3 regions of the Arthrobacter sulfonylureivorans genome follow, and region 2 is predicted to be linked to each of the others. Evidence: predicted binding sites of a transcription regulator. Region 2 holds the regulator's gene; each other region holds the start of a gene.
The links. The regulator LexA, encoded in region 2, represses DNA repair genes until DNA is damaged. The targets are predictions, from matches to a motif close to TCGAACANNTGTTCGA.
Positions count from the first base shown of each region.

Region 1: a site for LexA is predicted at 1,707-1,722, ahead of MNQ99_RS16695 (LexA family protein). Genes of this name have one in related genera too.
Region 3: a site for LexA is predicted at 1,702-1,717, ahead of MNQ99_RS09775 (DUF6504 family protein). Genes of this name have one in related genera too.

Region 1 is NZ_CP093326.1:3,622,546-3,625,818, reverse strand. It holds gene MNQ99_RS16705 (ATP-dependent Clp protease ATP-binding subunit) at 1-925, opposite strand, end outside; gene MNQ99_RS16700 (hypothetical protein) at 1,136-1,453, shown strand; gene MNQ99_RS16695 (LexA family protein) at 1,738-2,157, shown strand; gene MNQ99_RS16690 (Y-family DNA polymerase) at 2,150-3,273, shown strand, end outside.
Region 2 is NZ_CP093326.1:2,689,463-2,692,735, reverse strand. It holds gene MNQ99_RS12465 (ATP-dependent DNA helicase) at 1-1,322, shown strand, start outside; gene lexA (transcriptional repressor LexA) at 1,393-2,142, opposite strand; gene MNQ99_RS12455 (LysM peptidoglycan-binding domain-containing protein) at 2,444-2,797, shown strand; gene MNQ99_RS12450 (histidinol-phosphate transaminase) at 2,870-3,273, shown strand, end outside.
Region 3 is NZ_CP093326.1:2,085,458-2,088,730, forward strand. It holds gene MNQ99_RS09760 (SOS response-associated peptidase) at 1-386, shown strand, start outside; gene MNQ99_RS09765 (SRPBCC family protein) at 679-1,110, shown strand; gene MNQ99_RS09770 (hypothetical protein) at 1,422-1,643, shown strand; gene MNQ99_RS09775 (DUF6504 family protein) at 1,814-2,128, shown strand; gene MNQ99_RS09780 (DNA polymerase III subunit alpha) at 2,220-3,273, shown strand, end outside.

The DNA of each region.
Region 1 (3,273 bases), 930 kb from region 2:
TGCTGGCGGCACTGATCTCTTCCATGGTCTTTGTCAGCCGTTCCTCGAAGTCGCCGCGGTATTTGGTGCCGGCCAGCATGCCGGGCAGGTCCAGCGACACCACGCGCTTGCCGCGCAACTGCTCCGGAACATCGCCGTCCACGATCGCTTGGGCCAGCCCTTCCACGATGGCGGTCTTGCCGACGCCGGCCTCGCCGATCAGGACCGGGTTGTTCTTGGTTCGGCGGGCCAGGATCTCGATGGTTTGCGCGATCTCGTCGGCGCGGCCGATCACCGGGTCCAACTGGTTCTCGCGGGCCCGGGCGGTCAGGTCAAGGCCGAACTGGTCCAGCATGGGTGTGGCGGAGTTGGGGTTTTGTTCCTGCCGGGTTGCGGCGCCGCCGCCCGGGTGGGCCTGGGCCGCCTCCGCCGCGTTGGCCTGCTGCAGCGCCTGCGGGGTGACGCCGGTGCCGGCCAGGATTTGGCCAGCCGCGGTTTCCTGGTTCAGCACGAACGCGGCGAACAGATGCTCCGGGTCAATGTAGGTGGAGCCAAACGCCCGGGCCACCTGGTGCGCATCCAGCAGGGCACGCTGGGCCGAGGGGGTCAGGGACGGCGCCTCGCCGATGGGCTCGGCCTTTTCCGGCAGGCGTTGCTCGGCGGCGCGGACGATGTCCCGCGGATCGGCGCCGGCGAGCTTGATCTGGCCGGCAGTCGGTTCCTGTTCGGCCATCACGCGCAGAATGTGCAGCGCATCCACTTCCGTGTGGCCGAGTCCAGCGGCAAATGCGGCGGCCTGGGCCAGCACTTCCTGGGTGCGGCGGCTGAGCAGCCGGGTGAGGTCGACCGTGCGGCGGGACTGCGCCGCACGCTGGCCCTGCAGGTAGCGGACCAGGAACTCGTCGAATGATCCGTTGCCGGACGTGGGTCCGAAGAACAGTGGCATTGATGATCCTCCTGTGGACTTGAGTGCCTTCGACTCATGTTAACGCTTCATGCCGAAGATTATTCCACAAGCCGGGAAAAGTTGAGTCGAGTCGACTCACATTGACGATGCATGCAGAAAACAATGCCTACACAGGGGGATAGCGCCGGCAGCAGGCCGACGTGGAGCGTAGCTTTGCTTTTCCCAGTATCAGGAGTCGAGGAGCGGTTCATGACGGACAGCAGGGAAGCGTTCGAGAAGCGGCGCGAAGAACTTGAACGGTTGTTTCGGGAGGGAGGGCCACGACTGGAGGCGTATCTGCGCGAGCAAGCCATGGAAGGCATCAGAGACGCCTATATGACTTTTGACGACGCCGCCCAGGCCCTCGGCAGGGTGATTGTCGACGGGCACAAGGCGGGAATGAGCGCGGAGGAAATCCAGCGCCTTCTCGACGAACTGGCCAATGAGGCAGAGTACTGGGCTGAACTTCCGATCAGCGTCCGTTTGAGCACCAAGCACGTGCAGAGCATCATCCAAAGCGCCGCGTGACTGACTGCTTCCTCAGAAGGGCGGGGGATTGTCATCCCGTTGTTCACCACCATCCCCAGCCGGGTAGCAGCCCTCGGCATCGTCGGGCGAATCTGAGGGGGATCTGCGAGAGGACGGGCAGAAGCCCCTAGAAGAAGCGGAATGCTATGGTCCGCGATTGGCGCCTCCCGAGAGAGCCGTGCAGCCGGTCGAGGTCCACGTCCGCCGAGCTAGTCCCAAGGCTTTCGAAGATCCCGGGGTGATAGTCTGATCTTCGAAGATCTGTTCGAAGATGGGGGCTTGTCATGTTCGGTCTGGAGCGCCCCTCCGGCGCGTCGGCCGGCCCGGAGCTGGGTGACGGGACGCCCGAAGACGCCCGCGGCTTTCCCTCACCGGCGCGGGACTATTTCCACGGCGGCCTCGACCTGAACCGGCACCTGATCCGGGACCGTACCAGTACCTTCGTGATGCGCGTGGCCGGTAACTCGATGGCATCGGCCGGAATCTGCGACGGCGATGAGCTGATCGTGGACCGCGCGCTGGAGCCGCGCGATGGCTCGGTGGTGATCGCCGTGCTGGACGGGGAGCTGGTGGTGCGCCGCCTGCATCTGGCCGCCGGCGGTGTGCGCCTGCAGACGGACGACGGCGGTGTCCCGACCGAGGTGGGCGAGCTCGGCGACCTGAGCATTTGGGGCGTGGCCACGCGCTGCCTGCACCATGTTTAGCGAAGGACCCGCCGCAGCGCCGACGCAGCTCCGTGAACGGATCGCGCTGGTGGACGTCAACAACTTCTATGTCTCCTGTGAGCGGGTGTTCGACCCGTCGCTTGAGGGACGCCCCGTCGTTGTCCTGTCCAACAATGACGGCTGCGTGGTCGCGCGCTCCGAGGAAGCCAAGCAGCTGGGGTTGAAGACCGGCACGCCGTGGTTCCAGGTGGCGCCACGCGCCAAGGCCTGGGGACTGGTGGCAAAATCCAGCAATTACGAGCTGTACGGCGACCTCAGCGCCCGGGTGATGGAAGTGCTGGGCCGGTTCGGAGCCTGGCAGGAGGTCTACTCGATCGACGAGTCGTTCCTGGGCCTGCCCGGGGATGAGCCGCAGCTGCGGGAGACGGCGGCCCGGATCCGGGCCGCCGTGGTCCAACAGGTGGGCGTTCCGGTCTCCGTCGGCGTAGCCCGGACCAAGACGCTGGCAAAGTTCGCCAACCACGTAGCCAAACGGAATCCACAGATGGCCGGCGTCTGCTCGCTGGGTTCTATGCCGGCGCCGGACATCGAATGGATCCAGTCGCGTGTTCCCGTCACCGGGCTGTGGGGCGTGGGTGGGCGGACCGGGAAGCGGCTGAACGCCATCGGCATCGAGTCGATCGCCGATTTGAAGGCCGCGGACCCACAGGTGATCCGCAAGAAGTTCTCCGTGGTGCTGCAGCGGACGGTGCTGGAACTGAATGGCACGGCCTGTATCCCGCACACCGAGGAACGGGCCGACAAGCAGCAGATCATGTTCTCGCGCAGCTTCTCCACACCGGTCACCGCGCTGGAGGAGATGGATCAGGTGATGGCCGTTTACGCCCAGCGCGGCGCCGCCCGGATGGCTGCCGAGGGACTGCGCGCCTCGGTGCTGACGGTGACGGCGGGGACCAGCAGGTTCGCCGGCGGGGAAGCGTCGTTTCCCGCCGCCAGTGTCCACCTTCCGGCGCCCACGCAGGATCCGATCCAACTGACCAAGGCCGCGGTGGCTGCCATGCGCGGCTGCCTCATTCCCGGCGCCCACTATGTCCGGGCAGGAGTGCTGCTGTCCGGGCTCGAACCGGCGGCCGGCCAGGAGGCCTTCGACCCGTT
Region 2 (3,273 bases):
TCGCCATCAACGCCTTCGAGGGCGTGGCAGTGCTTCCGGACTACGACGTGGTGGTGATTGACGAAGCCCACGAATTGCAGGACCGCGTGACCAGCGCTGTGGCGGGGCAGCTGTCGGCTGCCATGGTCCGCACCGCGGCTTCGACCGCGCGCAAGCACACCGGGATCAGCGTGGAGCCTCTCAACTCGGCTGCCGGCGCCCTGGAGGATGTGCTGGAGCCGCTGCCGAGCGGATTGTTGGCCTCCGGCCTGCGCGAGGAGCAGGAGTTGGTACTCGTGCAGCTGCGGGAGGCGGCCCGTGCGGCGCTATCAGATTCCAAGCCCGAGGGATCCGGGGCAGCTGACGGCGGGAGGCAGATGGCCCGCTCCCGCCTTTCTGCGGTGCTGGAGATGGCCGAACGGCTGCTGTCGGCGGCGGATTCCCGCGAGGTCATTTGGGCGACCCGCCCGAGCACGTACGGCGAGACCGGCGACTACATCGCCAGTGACGACCAACCGGCAACGCTCAACATCGCGCCGTTGTCTGTTGCCTCCAGGCTGCGCGAGGGGCTGTTCGACGAACATACGGTGGTGCTAACCTCCGCCACGTTGTCGGTGGGGGGAACTTTTGACGCTGTTGCCGGTTCGCTTGGATTGTTGGGGGCCGGCGCTCCGGCGTACTCAAGCGCCGATGTGGGCAGCCCCTTCGATTACCCTCGCCAAGGCGTGCTGTACGTGGCATCGCACCTGCCCAAGCCGGGCCGCGGCACCAGCAGCGAGCAGCTCGACGAACTCGAGGAGCTGCTGAGGGCCTCACGCGGCGGTGCCCTCGGATTGTTCTCCTCGCGTCGCGCGGCAGAGGAAGCTGCCGCCGAAATGCGCAAGCGCACCGACCTGACCATCCTGTGCCAGGGCGAATCATCAATCGGGGCGCTGGTTCGCCAATTCGCCGATGAACCGGACACCTGCCTGTTCGGCACGATGACGCTGTGGCAGGGGGTCGATGTCCCGGGCGAGGCCTGCCGGTTGGTGGTCATCGACCGCATTCCGTTCCCGCGGCCGGACGACCCGTTGACCACCGCCCGTACCCGGTCGGTAGCCCAGACCGGAGGCAATGGTTTCATGACGGTCTCGGCCACCCACGCAGCGGTGCGGTTGGCCCAGGGCGCCGGCCGCTTGATTCGTGCTTCCAATGACAAGGGGGTGGTGGCCGTGTTGGATTCCCGTCTGGCCACCGCCCGCTATGGAAATTTCCTCCGCAGTGCCCTGCCGCCGTTTTGGAGTACGAAAGACGGCGCCATCGCCCGTCAGATTCTGGAGCGGCTGGCGGCTGCTGCAGCCTGAACCGGCTGGGGCAGGGACCGGGTCCCGCCGGTTCAGGCCACAGCAGGCCGAAGGTTCGGTGACGGAGGGGTCAGAGCGCGCGCATCACGGAGACAACTTTGCCCATGATGGTTGCGTGGTCGCCCAGAATCGGTTCATAGCGCGTGTTCTGCGGCAGCAGCCAGGTGTGCCCATCGCGCTGCCGGAAGGTTTTCACCGTTGCCTCGTCGTCGAGCAGTGCCGCAACAATGTCGCCGTTCTCGGCGGTGTGCTGCTGCCGAACCACCACCCAGTCGCCGTCGCAGATGGCAGCATCGATCATCGAATCGCCGGACACCTTCAGCATGAACAATTCGCCGTGCCCCACCAGCTGCCGGGGAAGCGGCATGACGTCCTCGACCGCCTGGTCTGCCAGGATCGGTCCGCCGGCGGCGATGCGCCCCACCAACGGCACCATTGCCGTATCGGATGAAGTGGTGAGTTCGGACACCGCGACGCCGCTAGAGCTGCGCAGCTGCTGCGGCTCGTCCACGCCCACTATTTCCACGCCGCCATGCTCAAGCGTCAGTGGGGTGAGGATCTCCATTGCCCGGGGACGCTTCGGGTCCCGCCGGATGTAGCCCATCTTCTCCAGTTGAGACAGCTGATGCGTGACGCTGGACAAGCTGGCCAAGCCGACAATGTCACCGATCTCGCGCATCGACGGCGGATACCCGTGGGCAATGACGGAGCGCTGGATCGTTTCCAAGATCTTCTTCTGCCGCGGCGTCAGGCTGCGTCCGACCTTGACAGGGCGGCCTCGTCGCCGCGCTCCGGCGGTGGTGGTGGTCTCTTCGGACATATCCGGCCCCGGTCTTCCCATGATGGTCCAGGTGCCGGGTCTGGCTGATGCGGAACCGGCACTCGGATTGCTGTCTCGACTGTTTTGTCAGTGGCGGCTGATGCACTGCAATTCACAGCCGCTCATGCCATCAACGCTAGGCCAGGCGGTGAGGAATTTCAAACATTTGTTCGACTGAGTCTCGACAATAGTCGATCACCAGTGCTAAAACTGTAGAAGATGCATTCGAAGATACGTTCGAATGCAGTGGTTCGATGATCGAAACCAGTCGAAATAGATCGAAAATCGGAAAGGTGGCACCATGTCCGCCCAGCTCGCACCGCAGTCCGCAGACCTCCGCGCCAACTCCGCCCTCCGGCTCACCCGCCGGGGCCGTTTGCTGCTGATTGGCCTGCCGCTCATGCTTGCCGCGGCCGTCGCGCTCACCTTGGTCGGCTTCTTCACCGCACCGGCGATGGCCGCTGCCGGGGGGCTGGGGCCGGGGCCAGCTGTTACTGTCACGGTCGGCAGCGGCCAGACGCTGTGGGATGTGGCAGTGCTGTCGGCCCCTGACCGCAACCCGCATGATGTCATCTTCGAGATCGCGCAATTGAACGGCCTGGATGGGGACATCGTCCATTCCGGCCAGCAGCTGCTCGTGCCGTCATCGCATTGAGGGAACCGTAATATGAGCCGCTTCGGCCCGCCCGATTCCTGCCCCGGGCGGGCCGAAGCTTAAGCTGGATCGGTGAGTGAGCAGTTAGAACGCCTGAACCGTCTGCCGTTGCGGGGGAATCTCCGGGGCCTGGAACCATATGGCGCCCCCCAGTTGGACGTGCCCATCCTCCTGAATGTCAACGAAAACACCCACGGATTGCCGGAGACGGTGCATCAAGCCATCGTCTCGGCCGTCAGTGCGGCGGCGGCCGGTTTGAACCGGTATCCGGACCGCGAGTTTACCGAGCTTCGGACGGCACTGTCCCGCTATCTGGAACACGGGCTCACGGCAGAGAACATCTGGGCCGCCAACGGTTCAAATGAAGTGCTGCAGCAAATCCTTCAGGCCTTCGGCGGGCCGGGCCGGACCCTGCTGAGCTTCCCCCCGACGTATTCCATGTACCCGCTGTTGGCCAGCGGGACGGACACCGAGTA
Region 3 (3,273 bases), 600 kb from region 2:
GGTACTTTGAATGGCAAAAGACCCCGGACGGCAAAATACCGATCTATCTGCACGGCGAACGCGAAGAGATGTTGGCCTTCGCGGCTCTCTTCGAGAATTGGCCGGATCCAGCCTTGCCGGAAGATCATCCGGAGAAGTGGCTGCGGACCTGCACCATCATCACCACCCAAGCTTCCGATTCGCTCGGGCACATCCATGACAGAACACCGCTGATCGTCCCGACTGACCTTTATTCGGACTGGCTGGATCCGGAAACAACATCCGAGGCCGATGTTCAACAGCTGCTGGATGCCATGCCCGAACCACATCTTGTTCCGCGGCGGGTCAGTTCCAAGGTCAACAACGTGCGCAATAACGGGCCCGATCTCATCGACGAGGCAGCATGAGTGCTGGCTCGGCCGTTCGCAGAAGTGATTTCACGACGGCCATCCTCTCGCTGTTTGCCTGAGGGCTCCTCCCGGCCCTCAAGTTCGTTTCAGCCTGGCATCTCCCTTTCCCGGGCGCTCTCGCCCGCCGGCTGTCAGCTTCACCCAGGTCCGGTTTGTCGGCGGCCGCCCGCAACAATTCCGCCGGACTTATTGTGCGCCGGCCCTGGCTGCTGGAAGCTAGGGAAGTAGCGGGACCCAGCCGCTGTGAGGGTGTATGTGGGGTTTGAGGGTGTCTGCGGGGGAGTTACTCATGACGGGAAAGTTTGTCGCCAGTTCGACGGCGACCATCGCGGCACCGCCTGATCGTGTCTGGGCGGTGATTACCGACCCCGAAGCGATCAAGGGGTTCATGTTCGGTACCGAGGTGCACACCGACTGGAGCATCGGCGGGCCCATCCGCTGGCGGGGTGAATGGGAAGGCAAGGCCTACGAAGACAAGGGCCAGGTGCTGGAGTTCGAACCGGGAAGGCGGCTGGTCGTCACTCACTTCAGCCCGCTGACCGGACAGGAGGACGTGCCGGAGAACTACCACCGCCTGATCTGGACGCTGCAGGAGGTTCCCGGCGGCACCGAGTTCACGCTGTCGCAGGACAACAATGCCAATGCCGAAGCGGCGGAGCACTCCAAGTTGATGTGGGACAAGCTGGTGGGCGATGTGAAGGATCTGGCCGAGCAAGGCTAGGCCAATGGGGTCGCGGACCGTTCCGCTGCTGCCGTGCGGCTCTTCGACGCCGGCGCCGCCGGGTTGAGGGCTGGCTACGGAAAACTGCCGATGGTCGGCTTTCCCGGATTACCCGGCCGCGACGGCGCAAGTATGTGGACTGAGCGGATTTTCGCTGGTCGACCCGGCAGGTAACTGGATCCGGGTCATGCGGGACAGCGCCTCCGGTCTTGGAGCGGAAACAACGGCCGGGCCCGCGGCGGGAAAGCTGGCCGCGGCCGTGGCCAACGCGGTTGTACTGGCCGACTCCCATGGCGATACGGCACAAGGCGGTGAAGATTCTGGCCGGAGCGGTCACAAGCAACCTGCGGCAGGCAGCCGTACCCGTCCAGGTCGAAGCGCTCGCGTGCCTTGCCGAACTCCACGTCCGGCTGGGGGATCCGGACAGCGCTCGCCGGCCGGTGGAAATCATGGAGCTGCTGGATATCCCCGAGGAAGATCGTGTGGCATGCGGGCCAGCGCTGCGGCAAGCCAGGCAATTGTTGCAGGCTTAGGCGTCCTCACTACTCACCCTGATTTTGTCAGTGCCCGTCCCTACGCTTGACCTTGGATTCGAACACATATTCGAATAGAATAGAAGGGTCAAGTTCTTCGGCAGGCGTGTTGGCGCAGGGGCGCGTGCTGCGGACTCTGACCCGTTGTCCAGATGAAAGGTGACTGGAACATGGGTGTTTTCAGTGAAGCTGTCGAAGTTATTTGTTCCCCTGCCGGACAGCCGCTGCGGCTGCGGTGGCAGGGCAGGAGCTACCGGATCGTCGCAGAACCTGTGCGTTGGTATGAACGCCGCAAATGGTGGGCGGAAGAGCTGCGGGCAGAGCGGGGCAGGGGGGCCGGGTTGGTGGACCACGAAATCTGGCGCGTGCAGGCACGGCTGAACAGCGGGTCCCAGATCCGCACCTTGGATCTTTCCCATCAGGTGGATGCCGATCGCTGGCGACTGATCCGTGTCCATGATGCCGTCCGGGAACTGAGCGCCTGAGCGCAGGCACGCAGTATTTATCCGCCTCGGTTTTCGCGGCAGCCTGCCGGATAACGATCCCGTGCCTTGAATAAGGCGTTTGGAATGACCTATGAGCTTTACCCATCTGCACGTATCCACGGCGTTCAGCGCCCACTACGGTGTCTCCTGGCCTGATGAGTTGGCCGGCGCAGCCGCTTCGTTCGGAGCGGACGCTTTGGCCTGCACAGACCGGGATGGACTTTACGGAACGGTCAAGCACATCAAGGCTTGCCTGGCAGTGGGGATTGATCCGATAGTCGGCGTGGATCTGGCAGTTCAGGACGACAGCGGCCGGGACACCGGACGTGTTGTGGTGCTGGCGCATGGCGGGAACCAAGGCAACGGCTACCATGCGCTCTGCCGCCTGATTTCGGCAGCGCATGACGGTACGGCAGGCAGCGGGCGGGGAAGCAGGCACCGGACGCCCGGGGTGACGCTGGAACAACTCGCCCGGCATGCCGGTACTCCGGACGGCGGACCTGCCCTCACGGTGCTGTTGGGGCCAATGTCCGAGCTCGGGCAGGCGCTGCGCCGCCGCAGCTATGCCGAAGCGCGGCGGCTGGCCGGACACTGGTGCACCGTACTGCCGGTCGGATCGTTGGCAATGGAGATCGTTTCCCACCTCAGTGCCCCCGGCGAGAACCTGAGCACCGCCCATGCTGTGCGCATGCTCAACCTTGCCGGGGAGCTGAAGATTCCAGCAGTGCTGACCAACGCGGTGCGCTACTGCGAAGAGGACGGAGCCGCCACCGCAGATGTGCTGGACTCGGCTAGGGCTTTAACGGCCCTGTCCAAACTTCCTGACCTGCAGCCCAGTGCACAGGGCTGGCTGAAAGCCCCTGCCCAGATGCAGGCACTGGCCCGGGAAGTCGTTCAGGCTGCCGGTGGCGGAAGCCGGGACGTGCACCGCTTGCTGTCCATGACGGAAGCCGTGGCGGACCGGTGCCGGATGGACCCTTACCAGGATATGGGCTTCAAACATCCCGTGGTCCCGGAAGCCACGGTCATCGGAATCGACGGGGAGCCACTGACCGAGCTGCTGCAGCGCTGTGAAACCGGCATCGCCGAACGGTTTGGCGGAATATCCGGACGGGCAGAACAGGAGTTGCGGGACCGGTTGGCAC